4 regions of the Pseudoalteromonas sp. 20-MNA-CIBAN-0454 genome follow, and region 1 is predicted to be linked to each of the others. Evidence: predicted binding sites of a transcription regulator. Region 1 holds the regulator's gene; each other region holds the start of a gene.

Region 1 (4,133 bases):
CTTTACCTTGGCTGCTTTCTAGTAACATTAAAGCCAGTACGCTATCGCCAGCGGCTTCTTTTTCATCTTGAAATAAAGTAATAGATGCGTCAAATTGTACCGCTAATTGTGCTAATACGGTAGCGGCTCTAGCATGCAGACCAAGTTTGTTTTTTATTAAAAACGTATTTTCTAAGCGCATAAGATACTCTACTTAAGCTGAACAGATGATTATTTAAATTGAATTATTTTTCTTGCTCGCGATGGCGAATTTTTACATTAGGGTGAGACATAGCAAAGCTTTCACCAATTGTTTGCGCTAAATAAACTGAGCGGTGCTGACCACCAGTACAACCAATAGCAATGGTTAAATAACTGCGATTATTACGCTCTAGGTGTGGTAACCACGTTTGTACAAAGGTTTGAATTTGCCAAGTGAATTTTTGCACAATACTATGACTAGCTAAATAATCTTTTACTGGTTGATCTAATCCAGTTAAAGGCTTGAGCTCCGGTTCCCAGTGTGGGTTTGGTAAAAAACGCGCATCAAAAACATAATCAGCACCTTTGGGAATACCATGCTTAAAGCCAAACGACTCAAAGGTAATGATAAGCTGTTTGTCTTTTTTACCGAGTATGGTTTCACGCATAGATTCAGCAAGTTGATGCACACTTAAATCGGTTGTATCAATGACATGATCAGCCCGCGTTACGAGTACATCGAGTAATTCTTTTTCTTTTTTTATTGCTAAATCTAGCGGTAGCGAATCAATCGAAAGCGGGTGCAAACGACGTGTTTCTGAATAACGGCGGATTAACGTTTGATCGTCGCTATCTAAATAAAATAACGTTGGTTTAGCAAAGTCGGGCAAGTACTCAAGGATATCGTTAAACTGCTGCTGGTCTTTAGGCAGGTTACGCACGTCTATACTAACGGCTATTTTATCGTAGTTATCAGAGACACTGCGCACTAATGAAGGCAGCAAATTTACCGGAATATTATCTACACAATAGTAACCTAAATCTTCTACAACACGTAAAGCAACTGACTTACCAGAACCTGAACGGCCACTTATAATAATTAATTCCATTTACCACCCCTTTATTAGTAACTAGGATTGATCCAAAATAACTTGGTATAACGCTTCATCAGACTTTGCCGCACGCAATTGCTTACAAAACTCTTTATCGTTTAGTTTATCAGCTATTGTGGCTAGTGTTTTCAAGTGCTGCTGGTTATCGCCATCGGGCACTATAAGCGCAACAAAAATATCAACTGGACGATTATCAATTGCATCAAAATTAATAGCGGTTTCGCTTATTAAAATTAAGGCAAGAGGCTCTTGTGCCCCGCTCATACGGCCATGTGGAATTGCTATTCCTCGGCCAATACCGGTACTACCTAGCTTTTCTCTTGCCAATAAAGCAGTGAGAATATCTTGCTGAGGTAAATACGGCATTTTTTTATGCGCGAGTTCACTGATGAATTCTAAAATTCTTTTTTTACTATTAAAAAGGACCACAGCTTTGCTGCAGTCCTGGCATATAAGTGAGCTTAATTTCATAGTGTTAGTGTCGAGCAAACTTCTCTTTGTGTTTAATTACTTGACGATCGAGTTTGTCAATCAACGAGTCAATGGCAGCGTACATATCTTGGTGTTCGGTCGATGCAAATAGCTCAGCGCCACTTACAAAAATTGTTGCTTCAGCTTTTTGACTTAATTTTTCTACATCGAGAATAACATGCACATTAGTTATGTGATCTGAGTGTCTTTGCAGCTTTGCAAATTTATTATTTACATAGTCTCTTAATGAGTCTGTAATGTCTACATGACGACCAGTTAAGTTTAGTTGCATCAGCATTTTCCTCTTTGTTGTACGTCTTAAATCAAGCTTTTACGTTGATTCGACGGGGGAATAGCCAGAGATTCGCGATATTTTGCAATTGTCCGTCTAGCTACTTTAATTCCTTGCTCAGCCAATATATCTGCAATCTTGCTATCACTCAATGGTTTGGCTAAGTTTTCTGCAGCTATCAACTTTTTAATCAGGGCACGTATGGCAGTTGATGAACATTCGCCACCATTTTCGGTGCTTACATGGCTTGAAAAAAAGTACTTAAGCTCAAAAATGCCACGTGGAGTGTGCATATATTTTTGCGTAGTGACCCGTGAAATAGTCGACTCGTGCATTTCAACTATTTCGGCAACATCGTTTAATACCATAGGTTTCATGGCTTCTGGGCCATGTTCAAAAAACGCTTGTTGCTGCTTAACAATACAATTAGTTACTTTCAGGAGTGTTTCGTTTCTACTTTCTAGGCTTTTAATAAACCATTTAGCTTCTTGTAAGTGCGAGCGAATAAATTGGCTGTCACCGCTGGATTTTACTGTACGAGACATAGCCGCATATTGGCTGTTAACACGTATTTTTGGCATGCTATCTGGGTTTAGCTCTACCACCCAGCGGCCTTTTATTTTTTTAACAGACACGTCAGGTATAACGTATTCAGACTCTTCTCTGACAATAGTATCCGCAGGCTTAGGATTAAGCGTATGAATAAGTGTCATTATTTCTTTAAGCTCTTCTTCTTTGAGCTTAGTTTTTTTCATTAACGTACGATAGTCGCGAGCAGCGAGTAAATCGATATGATCAGTTAACACCATTTTTGTTTCGTTAATATAAGGGGTGTCTTTATCAAATTGATTTAATTGAATGCATAAGCATTCTTGCAAGCTGCGAGCTGCAATACCAACAGGATCAAATAATTGAATGCGCTTTAGCACTGCTTCTATTTCATCTAGTTCTACTTCGTGTTCGTCGTCAGTTTCTTGGTTAAAGCTTGCTAAAAGGTCTTCGCAACTGAGGGTTAAAATACCAGAGTCATCTACGGCTTCAACGATAGCTATGGCAATAGCTTCGTCGGTAGGGCTAAAAGGGGTGAGCTGTAATTGCCACATTAAGTATTCATGCAGGGTTTCGGTTGATGCACCTTGATAAATAGATTCATCTTCAGGCATTGGCCCTGATGAAGAGGCAGGCGCTGCGCTCATATATTCATCCCATGATACATCCATGGCCATGTCGTCGCTTATGGTGTCTTTATTTAGTGCTTCGCCGCTATCTTGCTCATACTCGCTTGGGGTGTCGTCAGCAGAGGCGCTAACAGTAATGTCATCTGCTTTTTGCTCGTTTTTACCTGCTGATTCTTCCGTGTAATCTTGTTCATCAACTTCAAGTAATGGGTTGCTATCAAGTGCTTCTTGTATTTCTTGCTGGAGATCCAAGGTACTAAGCTGCAATAAGCGAATAGCCTGTTGCAGTTGCGGAGTCATTGTAAGTTGCTGGCCCATGCGCAGCTGTAATGATTGCCTCATTTATCTCTAACAATCCTTATAAATTGATATGATTAATCTTAGCAGATGCTTATAGTAATAACATAAATATTACAGTTTGAACTGCTCGCCTAAATAAACATCACGTACTGTTTTATCGTTTAATACAAATTCAGGAGTACCAGATGCAATTAGCTCCCCATGAGAAACAATGTAGGCTTTTTCACAAACATCAAGGGTTTCCCTTACATTGTGGTCGGTAATTAGTACGCCAATACCACGATTTTTAAGGTGTTCTATAATTTTTTTAATATCGAGTACTGAAATAGGATCCACGCCAGCAAAGGGCTCATCAAGCAATATAAATTTAGGATCTGCAGCTAAAGCACGTGCTATTTCTACGCGGCGACGTTCACCACCAGATAGCGCCATACCTAAGCTGTCGCGAATATGTTGCAGGCTAAATTCGTCCAATAAACTATTTAGGGTTTCTTCCCTGGCTTGTTTATTTAGTTGCTTACGCGTTTCTAAAATAGCCATTAAATTTTGATACACAGTGAGCTTTCTAAAAATAGAAGATTCTTGTGGTAAATAACCAATACCTAAACGAGCACGGCTGTGCATAGGAAGTAAGGTAATATCGTTATCATCAATTAATATTTTACCTTTGTCGCTATGAACTAAGCCTACAATCATGTAAAAGGTAGTGGTTTTACCTGCGCCATTTGGGCCAAGTAAACCAACAATGCTGCCAGCTTTTACTTCAAGTCCTACATTTTTAACAACTTCACGGCCTTTATAGCTTTTTGCTAATAGCTC
Region 2 (4,133 bases), on a different contig from region 1:
AATAGTTTAGCCGGTGATATATCGGTAAACGTAATGCGTGTTTTACCTAATGGTAACTTAGTTATTCGCGGCGAAAAATGGCTAACGTTAAACTCAGGCGAAGAATTTATTCGTTTAGAGGGATTAGTAAGGCCAGAAGATGTAACTGCAGACAATACCGTACAGTCAAATAGAATTGCTAATGCACGAATTCAATATTCGGGCAAAGGGCAAACTCAAGAAGCACAAAGTGCCGGTTGGCTAACACGCTTTTTTAGTAGCTCACTTTTTCCTTTTTAGAGGACATTCATTATGAATGTATTTAAAGTTTTTTGTTTAATGGTGTTACTTGGCTGGCAACTTCCTGCCATGGCCGAGCGCATTAAAGATGTGTCTATGGTTGAGGGCGTACGCTCAAACCAATTAGTAGGCTATGGCCTAGTTGTTGGCTTACCTGGTACGGGCGAGCAAAGCCGATTTACCGAGCAAAGCTTTAAAGGCATGTTAAACAGCTTTGGCATTACGTTACCAGCAAGCTTAAAACCAAAAATTAAAAACGTGGCTGCGGTTGCAGTGCATGCAGAGCTACCGCCTTTTAGAAAGCCCGGGCAAACTATAGATATTACCGTATCATCTATTGGTAGTGCAGGTAGTTTACGCGGTGGTACTTTACTACAAACCTTTTTAAAAGGGGTCGACGGCAACGTATACGCTATTGGCCAAGGTAGTTTAATTGTAGGTGGTTTAGGCGCAGAAGGGCTTGATGGCAGTAAAGTCGTTATAAACACGCCAACAGTGGGGCGTATTCCAAATGGCGCAACCGTTGAGCGCGCAGTTAAAAGCCCATTTATGCAAAACGACTATATTACTTTTAACTTAAATCGCCCAGACTTTACTACCGCCAAGCGATTAGAAAAAACCATAAACGATTTAGTAGGCCCAAATAGCGCCCAAGCACTCGATTCAGCGTCTATTAGAGTGATTGCCCCAAGAGACGCCTCGCAGCGCGTGTCTTACTTATCAACGCTCGAAAACCTAGAATTTACCCCAGCAGATACAGCAGCAAAAATTATTGTTAACTCGCGCACTGGTACTATTGTTATTGGTAAAAATGTAAAGTTGCAACCAGCTGCTATTACTCACGGTGGCTTAACAGTAACGATTGCAGAGCAGCTAAACGTATCGCAGCCTAATGCTTTTAGCGATGGCGATACCGTTGTTACCCAGCAAAGTATTATAGATATAAAACAAGACGACTCACGGGCATTTGTATTTAACCCCGGAGTGAGCCTAGATGACCTAGTACGCGCTATAAACGAAGTAGGCGCCGCGCCTGGCGATTTAATGGCAATACTAGAAGCCCTAAAAGAAGCTGGCGCAATAAACGGCCAGCTAGTTGTAATTTAAAACAACGTAATGCTATCGGTGGTCAGTTTTAAAAGCTGGTAACCGATGGCATTTTGCTTAACACCTTCCCCTCTGGCTCAATTTTTGCATTGCTTTATACATTATTCATTATTGTGTCAAAAAGCTGATGGAAACAAATCATCTCGATAAGCAAAACTTTTTTGATTTAGGTAACTTAAACGCTTTGCGTAAAGATGCCCTAAACAGTGGCGACGCGTCTAGTGATGCCTCAAAAGCGGCTCTCAAAAAAGCAGCGGCACAATTTGAAGCCATATTTACGCAAATGCTGCTTAAAAGCATGCGCAAAGCCAGCGAAGCCTTCGAAGACAAAGAAAGCCCATTAAATTCAAGTAGCGTAAAGTTTTTTGAAGAAATGCACGATCAGCAACTTTCATCAGAGCTCTCGTCTAATGGCTCATTAGGGCTTGCCGACTTAATAGTGCAGCAACTTTCTCCTACGGCAAAAAATTACACCCCAGCTTCAGTACTCAGAACCAGTAACGATCTTTTAAGCGATCAGCGTGCTGGCATAGAGTTGCCGCAGCAACAGCGTAAAAAAGCCGTAACCGAGCCTGTAGATAAAAGCGCTATGAATACCGAAAAGCCAGAAGTAGCTAAGCCAAACTTTGAAACGGCCGAAGAATTTGTAAGTTCGGTATGGGAGCATGCTAAAACAGCGGCTAAAAAAATTGGTTTAAACCCAGCCGTTATGGTGGCTCAAGCAGCGCTTGAAACCGGTTGGGGTAAGCATATTATTAATAAAAGTGACGGTAACAGCTCAAATAACTTATTTAATATTAAGTCAGATAAAAGCTGGCAGGGCGAAAAAGCCAACAAAGTAACCTTAGAGTTTGAACAAGGCGCTGCAGTTAAAAAACAAGCCAGTTTTAGAGCTTACGACTCAATAAAAGACAGCGTAAACGACTTTGTTGATTTTTTAACTCAAAACCCACGCTATCAACAAGCATTACAAAATACCGGCAAACCGGCAGCATTTTTAGACTCATTACAACAAGCCGGTTATGCAACAGACCCAAATTATGCGGATAAAATAAAGCGCGTACTTAACAGTAGCGAGCTAAAAAATATTGCAACAAACGTGATCCGCCAAGGAGTAAAGTAACATGTCGTTTAATTTATTAAACATTGCTAATTCAGGAATAAGAGCAAACACTGATCTGTTGCAAACAACCAGTAAAAATATTACTAATGTAAATACCGACGGCTATGTGCGCGAGCGTACAGAGCATGGCACCATGATCGGCAATCAAGTTGGCAAAGGTAATACCTACAGGTTACTTAATGAATTTGCACAAAAACAATTAAACCGAGACACCTCAAATAAAACGTTTTTTGATCAGTTTGTAAGTGAAGCAAACCGGGTCGATACGTTATTTTCGCAAGAAGCGAATAGCTTATCGACCGGTATTAATTCGCTATTTAATAACGTGCAAGAAGCGCTTAATCAGCCATCGTCAACGGTTGCACGTTCGTTAGTAATGACTAACGCCGACAGCTTAATAAGCCAAATGGATAGGTTGTCGGGAATAGTGCTGGATCAAAAAAATGTTGTAAATGAGCAGCTCGAAATATTCTCCGATGAAGCCAACACCTTAATTCAAAAAATAGGATCGTTAAACCAACAAATTGCTGGTGTTAATGGTACTAACAACGCATCAGCTGCAAGCGGCACATATAACGAGCGCGATAAAGCGATTCGCGATTTATCAGAGTTAATCGACATTGAAACGCTTGACGGCCCTAATGGTGAAAAGCTCGTTTTTATGGGCAGCGGTGAAGCGGTTGTAATGCAAAACGGCTCGTTTAACTTGTTTTCGATGCGCGGCGACCCCGATCCAAATTTTAAAGAACTGCGCTTAGATGTAAATGGCGGCAAAGCTGTGCCGCTTGAAGTTGATGCCAGTAAATTAAAAGGAAAAATTGGTGGTTTACTTGCCTTCAGAGACGATATTTTAGTACCTGCACAAAATCAAATAGGCCAAATGGGTTTAGCGTTGGCTGATGCATTTAATCAGCAAAATCACTTGGGAATGGATGCTAACGGTAAATTGGGTGGCGATATATTCAATATACCTACGGCAAAAGGCTTTGCCTATCAAGCTAATACCGGTGGTGCGGGTGTTAGTGCAACAGTAGAGCCCGGCAAAGGCAGTAATTTACCTGCCAGTGATTTTATTGTGACTTATACCGCAAATCCAAACGAAGTGAGTATTCAGCCAGTAGATAATAAAGGCGAGCCATTAGGCGCCGCTACAACAGCAACATTTGTAGGCGGTGAAATTAACTCGGCAAATAACCCTGGTGTTGATTTATTTGGCTTGCAGTTAACTATGGCTGGTGCTGGTAATGAAGGCGATAAATTTCAAATTAAGCTCAATTCAGAAGCCGCAGCAAATATATCGCTAACAACTGGGCGCGGTGAAGACCTAGCGTTAGCATCGCCAATACGCACCGCCGATGACATAAATAATACCGGTAGCGGCGCTATTTCTGCTGGCAGTGTGAGTAGTGTTACCGCTGGTGGTTTTACAACTACGACTCCTCCTGCACTCGCTAATGGAGATATAACCATTGTTAAAGCAGCGGGTACAAATGATTACTTAATTAGCGATGGAAACGGTGCCAATGTGCCAATTACTATTGCACCACCAGGTAAAAATGTTTTGGCTGGCCTTGGTGCTCCTTATGACGGTTATGGCTTTGATTTTGATATTGAAGGCTCGCCA
Region 3 (4,133 bases), on a different contig from region 1:
ACTTCACCAAATACACGGGCTGAGTATTCACGTTCAACTTCGTAACTTGGGTGCATAAGTCGGTTTGCTAATTCACCATCGTTAGTAAACAACATCAAGCCTGCGGTATTAATATCTAATCGGCCAACCGCAATCCAGCGCTCGCCATCAATACGAGGGAGGCGGTCAAATACAGTACGACGACCTTCAGGATCTTTACGCGTGCTTAACTCACCTTCAGGCTTGTTATACATAATTACGCGACAAATTCTATCCGCTTTTTCTTCAATTTTTACCGTATGGCCATCAACACGAATTGAATCTGTTTCTTCAACACGATCGCCTAATTTAGCCACTTTGCCGTTAACGCTAACGCGGTTTGCATCAATGTATTTTTCCATTTCACGGCGTGAGCCTACGCCAGCACGGGCTAGGACTTTTTGTAACTTTTCACCTTGTATAACACTCATTCGGATGGTTCTCTCACAGAAGGATCACTTAATAACTGGTTAATTTTACTTTGCTGTTGCTCTGGCAAGGCAGGTAAATTATCTAAACCTGTTATCGAAAAATAATCTAAAAATTGTTTAGTAGTCGCATATAGCGCCGGCTTACCCGGCACTTCTTTGTGACCTACCACTTTAATCCACTCTCTTTCGAGTAGTGTTTTAATAATATTTGACCCCGTAGTAACACCACGCACTTGTTCTATTTCGGCGCGTGTAATTGGTTGCCTATAAGCAATTAGCGATAACGTTTCGAGCAATGCACGCGAATATTTGGGCGCGCGCTCTTGCCATAAATTACTTAGCCAAGGGCTTAAGCTACTACATGCCTGAAAACGATAACCACTGCCTACTTCTACCAAACGAATACCACGGGTCTGAAAATGTGTTTGTATTGCTGTTATTGCATCGTTTATACGCGCCATAGATATTGCTAAATCGCCTAAAACAACATCCTTTAGATGACGTTTACTTAACGGTTTGTCAGCAACAAAAATCACCGCTTCAATGATCTCAATTAATTGCTCATCACTAACTCGCCGACCCACCATAAACGCTCTTAAACTAATAAACACACACAGCCGACTATTATGCCAGAACTACAGCAAAGTAGGAAAACATATCGAGCAATTTAGTAAATCAAAGCCACAAAAAAAGCCAGTGCACAGCACTGGCTCCTTCCTCACACTTTAAAATGGTGTGCTTAGCTGTTATTGGCGCTTTTAAGTGCGTCGTCTTCAGCGACTGTATTGCCATATTTTTTTATGTAAGTTACAAATTCACGTTTGCTAACACGCTTGTCTTTATTTAAATCCATATAGCCAAAGTGATTTGAAATATCATCATCGTCTGCTTCTTCAACCGAAATATAGCCACTTTTATCGTTATCTAAACTCGAGAAACTGCTTTGTATTTTATCAAATTTAGTAATACCCGCTTTAAATGCTGATTCGCTTACTTCACTGTCTGTGGCAACTTTTCCGGTATTTAATTGCATGTACGCATTAAATTCATTGCGACTTATTTGATTATCCATATTGGTATCAATATTTGAAAAGTGTTGCCAAATATTATCGTCATCGGCTTCAACTTTCGAAATAAAACCATCACTATCGTTATCTAAACTTGCAAAGTCACTATCAATTTTATCTAACCCTTGGTTAGATGCACAAGCTGCTAAGCTTAACGTTGCTAAAATAGTAGTGGCTAATGTTAACTTTTTCATAAGACGTATCCTTGTAGTTAATTAATGTCAATTTAACTAATACAAGTTAAATGCCAAAAACACTAACCTTTTAAAATCAATTAGTTACAACGTAAATATAAGTATGAAAACTAACGTAGCGCATTATAGCAATGAAAGCTTTGCTTCATGCCTTGTAATTTTTGCAAAAATATTGGTGTAATATCGGACATTACAGCGAGTGTTTTTACACTTAAAAGTTCAGCCAATAACTTCCTTTTTTCGGGCGTGTTATGTAAGTGTATTTACTGATATAATTTAACGCATTATATAGAACCAATTTTAAGGTATATGCTATGAAAGTGATTTCTTTCAATATCAATGGTCTGCGTGCGCGTCTTCATCAATTACAAGCTATTATCGACAAACATCAACCCGATATTATTGGCCTACAAGAAATTAAAGTTCATGACGAAGCGTTCCCACTAGAAGATGTACAAAAAATGGGATATCACGTTTATTATCATGGCCAAAAAGCCCATTACGGCGTAGCTATGTTATGCAAAAAAGAACCTAAATCGGTATTTAAAGGCTTTGCCACTGATACTGAAGAGTCACAAAAGCGCATGATCAGTGTTACCGTAGAGCAAGACAATGGCCGTGATTTAACGGTAATGAATGGTTATTTCCCGCAAGGTGAAAACATTAATCACGAAACCAAGTTCCCATATAAACGTCAGTTTTATAAAGATTTAATGACCCACCTGCAAACAAATCATACCCCTGATGAAGACGTGATTGTAATGGGCGATATTAATATTTCACCTACCAACCTAGATATAGGTATTGGCGAAGTAAATGCTAAACGTTGGTTAAAAACCGGTAAATGTTCTTTTCAACCGATAGAGCGTGAATGGCTGGCAACATTACTTAATTGGGGCTTTAAAGACACCTTTAGAGAGCAAAACCCAGAAACCAGCGATCAATACTCGTGGTTTGACTACCGCTCAAAAGGGTTTTTAGATAACCGTGGCCTACGAATTGATGTTGTACTTGCAACACATGAGCTAGCCGCGCGTTGTATAGACACAGGTATAGATTACGAATTACGTGGCATCGAAAAGCCATCGGATCATGCCCCTATTTGGTCTGAATTTAAATAACCCTATGCTTAGCCTCCCAATGCAAGGGCTACTTTGGGCCCTTGTAATCGCTATAAGCTTATTTAGTATTGATAAAGCGACCTATAAAGCACTCTACAATGTACCCATACGCCAAACAGGAGTACTTGCATGTGCGTTGGTGTTTGCTGTTTTATGGCGCATTAAAGCTGGTATTTTAACGGGCCTTGATTTACATATTTTAGGTATTACTGCAGCTACACTTATACTCGGTTGGCGTTTAACTATTTTAAGTAGTGTTCTGGCAACGGTGCTATTAGCCGCATTTGGTTTAATTGAGTTTGAGTTACTGCCAGTGCAATTGCTTATTGGCGCATTTATTCCTATTTTATTGAGCTACTTGGCTTTTATTGTTAGTTATCAGTATTTACCGCGCCACTTTTTTGTTTATATATTTGTATGTGCGTTTATTACGGCTGGGTTTATCGCCTGTATAAAAATAGCTTTAGGGGCATTATTTTATCTTGCTATTGGTCAATATAGCTGGCAACAATTAGCAGATAATTACGTTTACTTAAGCGCTATTATTTGGCTGCCAGAAGCCATGTTAAACGGTATGGCTATTACAATTATGATCACTTATCGCCCACATTGGGTAAAAACTTTTTACGATAAGGACTACCTAGGCTCATGAGTCTTGAATATAGCTGCCCACTGTGTAGCAACTCACTAATAAAAACAGCTAATATGCTTCGCTGTGAAAACAACCATAGTTTTGACTTTGCAAAAGAAGGCTATGTAAATTTATTGCCTGTACAGCAAAAAAACTCAAAACAACCTGGTGACTCATTAGAAATGGTGCAAGCCAGGCGCGCTTTTTTAGAGCGCAACTATTATGCTTTTTTACAGCACGAACTTGGCCAAATTATTAGTGATATAGCAGCTAATAATATTATTGATTTAGGGTGTGGTGAAGGGTTTTACACCCAAGCTTTAGCTAATAATACCCAAGCCACTGTGTACGGGGTTGATATATCGAAGGCGGCGGTAAAATATGCGGCAAAACGCTATAGCAATTGCCACTTTAGCGTGGCATCTATTAGCCAAGCACCTTTTAAAAGCTACTTTGCCGATGTATTGGTCAGTGTATTCGCACCATTATTTACTCAAGAACTAGCAAGACTTGCTAAACCCGGTTCAACACTCGTAGTGGCAAGCCCCGGACCTAAGCATTTAAAAGAGTTAAAAGAGTATATTTACTCCAGTGTTAATGAACATACACAAATAGAAGTGCCTGCAATGTTTACACAAACGTCGCAAACACTTATCACAGAGCAAGTTACC
Region 4 (4,133 bases), on a different contig from region 1:
AAACGACAATAGTTACGAGTTTGAAGCATCTAAAGCACTCACCGAAGACGGTACACACTTTGTTGGTTTAGCCCTTGATGAAGACAGCCAGTACGAGCTAAGCGACGAGCGTATTGCCACTTGGGTTGAACAGGTAATGACCGAGTACAGCGAAACCCTGTAATACTGTTTATTATTGTTGTACTTGTAAAGCGCAGCCACACTGCGCTTTAATTTTATTGGCTAACTACTCTACTCTTAGCCAATATTGGTTACGATAAAAAAAGCCAATATAACCACGCACTTCTAATTTTTCACCAGCATCTTGAGTCGTTAAGCGCACTGTATAGCTTTTACCGTTATTTGGGTCGAGTATTTGACCGTCTTCCCAACTACCATCACCGCTATCAATCACATTATCAATAATGGTCATGCCTAATATGGGCTGATCTTTTTTATCGCCCGAGCACTGCGAGCACACTGCATTTTGCTTATCTTTATTTAATAATGTTTCAATGGTGCCGCTTAAAACCCCGTTATTTTCAACTATACGGACATACGACTTAGCTTCATTAGTGTCTTCATCAATGGTTTTCCAAAGCCCAACAGGCGTCATACTGGCAAGTACGCTCTGCGTTGTAAAAAATGTAGCGGCTAAGGCGCTTAATAATACTGATTTAGTTCGTTTTTTCATTATAAGTTTCCTGTATACATATAAACTCATCATACCAGCACTGTTTACCACATTACATCTTCAAATAAAATGCTTTGCATAGCGTAATATAATCTTCGCTATAGTTGTTTTCATTATCTTTTATACACAAAGCTGATTCCACAATGCTCTGGTTTATATAGCTAAAGGTCATTAGGCTTCGGCTAATCGCTTTATTTGGCGTCGCCTTTACTTGGCAATGAGTATTTAAAAAAAGCCCGTTTTGAGTAGCAAGTTCAATAAACACCGCAACCTCTGTAGTGGGTAAAATTAAGCTAAAGGTTGAGCCTGAATGACTGAGCTTTTTAAAAGCACTAATTAGCTCAGCAAAACTTAAACCATCTGTATGGCGCGCAATATTACGCGCCTTATTATTACCTTTTAAACTGTGATTAAAATACGGCGGATTGGCTATCACTACATCAAATGGCTGCGCGCTGTTAAAAGTTTGAATGCTTTGCTGGTGCACCTCTATATTTGGCCACGGGCTAGCGGCAATATTTTGCAACGCTTGTTGGTAAGCATTTTTATCAACTTCTACCGCCGTTATAGTTAACTGGGGGCTGCGCTGTTTGCACATAAGCGCCAGCAATCCCGTGCCTGTACCTATATCGAGCAAGCTGTTGGCATTACTTAAATTAGCCCATGCTCCAAGCAAAATACCATCGGTTGATACCTTCATTGCACACTGTTCGTGCGCAACTTTAAATTGTTTAAATGCAAAACCAGACATTTTTTCACCTTTTCATTCACCAAGCAGGCGTAACCGAGTATAATTAGTGCCATTGTCCTTTATTTTTGACACTCTATGCAATTTTCTGAATTTGATCTTGATAACAAGCTACTCGACGCCATTAATAAAATGGGTTACGAAACGCCAACCAGCATTCAACAACAAGCTATTCCTGAAGCACTTCAGGGGCGTGACATTTTAGCATCTGCGCCTACAGGTACAGGTAAAACAGCCGCCTTTTTAATTCCGGCTATTCAATATTTATTGGATTTTCCGCGTCGTGATCCTGGTTTTGCGCGCGTATTAGTAATGACGCCAACTCGTGAGCTAGCTTATCAAATTCATGAACAATGCGAACTACTTGCTAAACGTACTAACCTTAAAATTGGGGTAGTAACAGGCGGTATTAACTATGGTACGCATAAAGAGATTTTTGAAAAAAATAATGATATTTTAATCGCCACCCCAGGGCGTTTAATGGAATATTTAGAAACCGAAAACTTTCATGCTGAACACGTAGAAATGCTTATTATTGATGAAGCCGACCGCATGCTAGACATGGGCTTTAAAAAAGAAATGAGCCGTATTTGTGATGAAGCTAAAAATCGTCGTCAGTGCTTTTTATTCTCAGCAACCCTTGAAGGCGACAGTGTTGAAAGATTTGCTGAAACAACGCTAAACGATCCAGCATTGCTTGAAGCTGAATCGTCACGCAAAGAAAAGGCTAAAATTCACCAGTGGGTACATTTAGCCGACGACTATCATCATAAACTTGAGCTGTTAGTTAATACCCTTAATGGCCCAGACGTAACTAAAGCCATAGTGTTTGTTAAAACCCGTGAGCGTCTTGAAACGCTAATTGGTGAACTAACAACTAACGACGTTAAAGCAGCCTGGTTACGCGGCGAAATGCCGCAAGACAAACGCATGAAAACGATGGAAAACTTCCATAGCGGCAAAACCCGTATATTAGTTGCTACCGATGTAGCGGCGCGCGGTATCGACGTGGCTGATATTAGCCATGTAATAAACTTTGACCTACCACGCACAGCCGATATATACGTACATCGTATTGGCCGTACGGGCCGCGCTGGTAAAAAAGGCATCGCTATTTCACTGGTTGAAGCGCACGATATTGGCATTCTTTATAAAATAGAGCGCTATATTGAGCAAAAACTTAAACGCCGTGTTATTAAAGGATTAGAGCCAAAGCATAAAGAAGCTAAGCCGCCGGCTAAAAAGCGTAAAGATCCGGTTAAAATGAAAGCGAAGAAAAAAGCTAAGGTTAAAAAGAAAAAGTAACTTAAGCGCATACTGTAAGTAGTATTATATTAGCCGACAAAAATGTCGGCTTTTTAATGCCTGCTCCTCCATAACTGCATGGTTTAGGGCTATGTAATCTCTACTTAGTTTTATGTAACAATTGCCCACCTGAATTCCCACTTAATAAAATAGCCTTTATTTTCAGTATATTAAATATGGAACGATAATTGTAACTATCATGGTAACTCTGCCTAATTTGGCTACCCGATTAATTGCAATGTAAGGATATGATTATGAGCCGTTTAAAATTAACTATCGCTTTAGTATCATTTTGTTGTTTGTTTTTATTAGCATGCGCTACAAAAGTGAGTGCCACAACAAATATGGTTGTCGTTAGCAGCCTGGCAACCCAACCTAACTTACAGCAATCGATTACCCACACTTTGCGTACCAACCCCAATTTAGCGCTAAGCGATATTCGCGTACAAGTTAAAAATGGCGAAGTAGATTTATACGGTAAAGCGCAAACAGGTTTTGAGCGTGCGTTGGCACAAAAGTTTTTAGAAAATATGGATGGCGTAAAAATCATTCGTAACAAAATTGATATTATTTAAGTTTTACTTAAATAACTTACATAAAAAATGCCGCTTATTGCAAAATAAGCGGCATTTTTTTCAGTGCTCATATATTCAGTAATCAAGCCCAAGCTTAGTAATAAGCCAAACAGGCTAACTACTTTTTAAGCTATGAGCTCTATTTAGCTCTTTGGCGATTACTCGCTACCTTTGGTTTTGTATTGGCCTTATGAAATTGGCTAAAACCAGTATGGCGCGTTAATGCTGGGCGCCCACCTCGACTACTTCCTTTTGCAGCTCTTTCGTCGCGCCCTTCTTCTGGCACTAAGCAATTTGGCGCTTTACCTATTAGGTTAGCTTTACCCATTTTGCGCAGTGCTTCGCGGATCATTGGCCAGCCCGCAGGATCGTGATAGCGTAAAATTGCTTTATGTAAACGACGCTGGCGCGCACCTTTCGGCACAGGTACTACTTCGGTATTATTTTTAATATTACGCAGTGAGTTCATCTCGGTATGATAAATAGTGGTCGCATTTGCCATTGGAGATGGGTAAAAATTTTGTACCTGATCAAGTTTAAAGTCGTTCGACTTAAGCCACAAAGCCATGTTTACCATGTCTTCGTCTTTAGTACCTGGGTGCGCCGAAATAAAGTATGGGATTAAATACTGTTTTTTACCCGCTTCTTTTGAGTACTTATCAAATAACGCTTTAAACTGATCGTAAGCTCCCATACCTGGCTTCATCATTTTTGATAATGGTCCATCTTCGGTATGCTCTGGCGCTATTTTTAAATATCCACCTACATGGTGAGTAACTAATTCTTTAACGTAACGTGGATCTTGCACGGCTAAATCGTAGCGTACACCCGA

Evidence for each region. Region 1 encodes sigma-54, which starts transcription at its own class of promoters, with help from an activator protein. Its sites were predicted from a motif close to GTTGGCACGNNNNTNGNNT; they were not measured.
Region 2: the regulator sigma-54 is predicted to act here: its motif matches at 1,458-1,476, upstream of flgJ (flagellar assembly peptidoglycan hydrolase FlgJ).
Region 3: the regulator sigma-54 is predicted to act here: its motif matches at 1,750-1,768, upstream of AAEZ22_RS00015 (EF-hand domain-containing protein).
Region 4: the regulator sigma-54 is predicted to act here: its motif matches at 2,902-2,920, upstream of AAEZ22_RS16870 (BON domain-containing protein).

What each region holds. Positions count from the first base shown of each region.
Region 1 is NZ_JBEOOB010000011.1:6,840-10,972, forward strand. It holds gene AAEZ22_RS07170 (HPr family phosphocarrier protein) at 1-181, opposite strand, end outside; gene rapZ (RNase adapter RapZ) at 225-1,070, opposite strand; gene ptsN (PTS IIA-like nitrogen regulatory protein PtsN) at 1,092-1,544, opposite strand; gene hpf (ribosome hibernation promoting factor) at 1,549-1,836, opposite strand; gene AAEZ22_RS07190 (RNA polymerase factor sigma-54) at 1,863-3,356, opposite strand; gene lptB (LPS export ABC transporter ATP-binding protein) at 3,426-4,133, opposite strand, start outside.
Region 2 is NZ_JBEOOB010000022.1:3,576-7,708, reverse strand. It holds gene flgH (flagellar basal body L-ring protein FlgH) at 1-279, shown strand, start outside; gene AAEZ22_RS11660 (flagellar basal body P-ring protein FlgI) at 292-1,386, shown strand; gene flgJ (flagellar assembly peptidoglycan hydrolase FlgJ) at 1,514-2,509, shown strand; gene flgK (flagellar hook-associated protein FlgK) at 2,511-4,133, shown strand, end outside.
Region 3 is NZ_JBEOOB010000001.1:519-4,651, forward strand. It holds gene rluB (23S rRNA pseudouridine(2605) synthase RluB) at 1-449, opposite strand, end outside; gene scpB (SMC-Scp complex subunit ScpB) at 446-1,036, opposite strand; gene AAEZ22_RS00015 (EF-hand domain-containing protein) at 1,189-1,710, opposite strand; gene xthA (exodeoxyribonuclease III) at 2,025-2,831, shown strand; gene AAEZ22_RS00025 (energy-coupling factor ABC transporter permease) at 2,836-3,483, shown strand; gene AAEZ22_RS00030 (putative RNA methyltransferase) at 3,480-4,133, shown strand, end outside.
Region 4 is NZ_JBEOOB010000049.1:7,379-11,511, forward strand. It holds gene fldB (flavodoxin FldB) at 1-163, shown strand, start outside; gene AAEZ22_RS16855 (DUF2147 domain-containing protein) at 227-673, opposite strand; gene AAEZ22_RS16860 (tRNA1(Val) (adenine(37)-N6)-methyltransferase) at 726-1,424, opposite strand; gene srmB (ATP-dependent RNA helicase SrmB) at 1,500-2,726, shown strand; gene AAEZ22_RS16870 (BON domain-containing protein) at 2,981-3,301, shown strand; gene AAEZ22_RS16875 (YgiQ family radical SAM protein) at 3,441-4,133, opposite strand, start outside.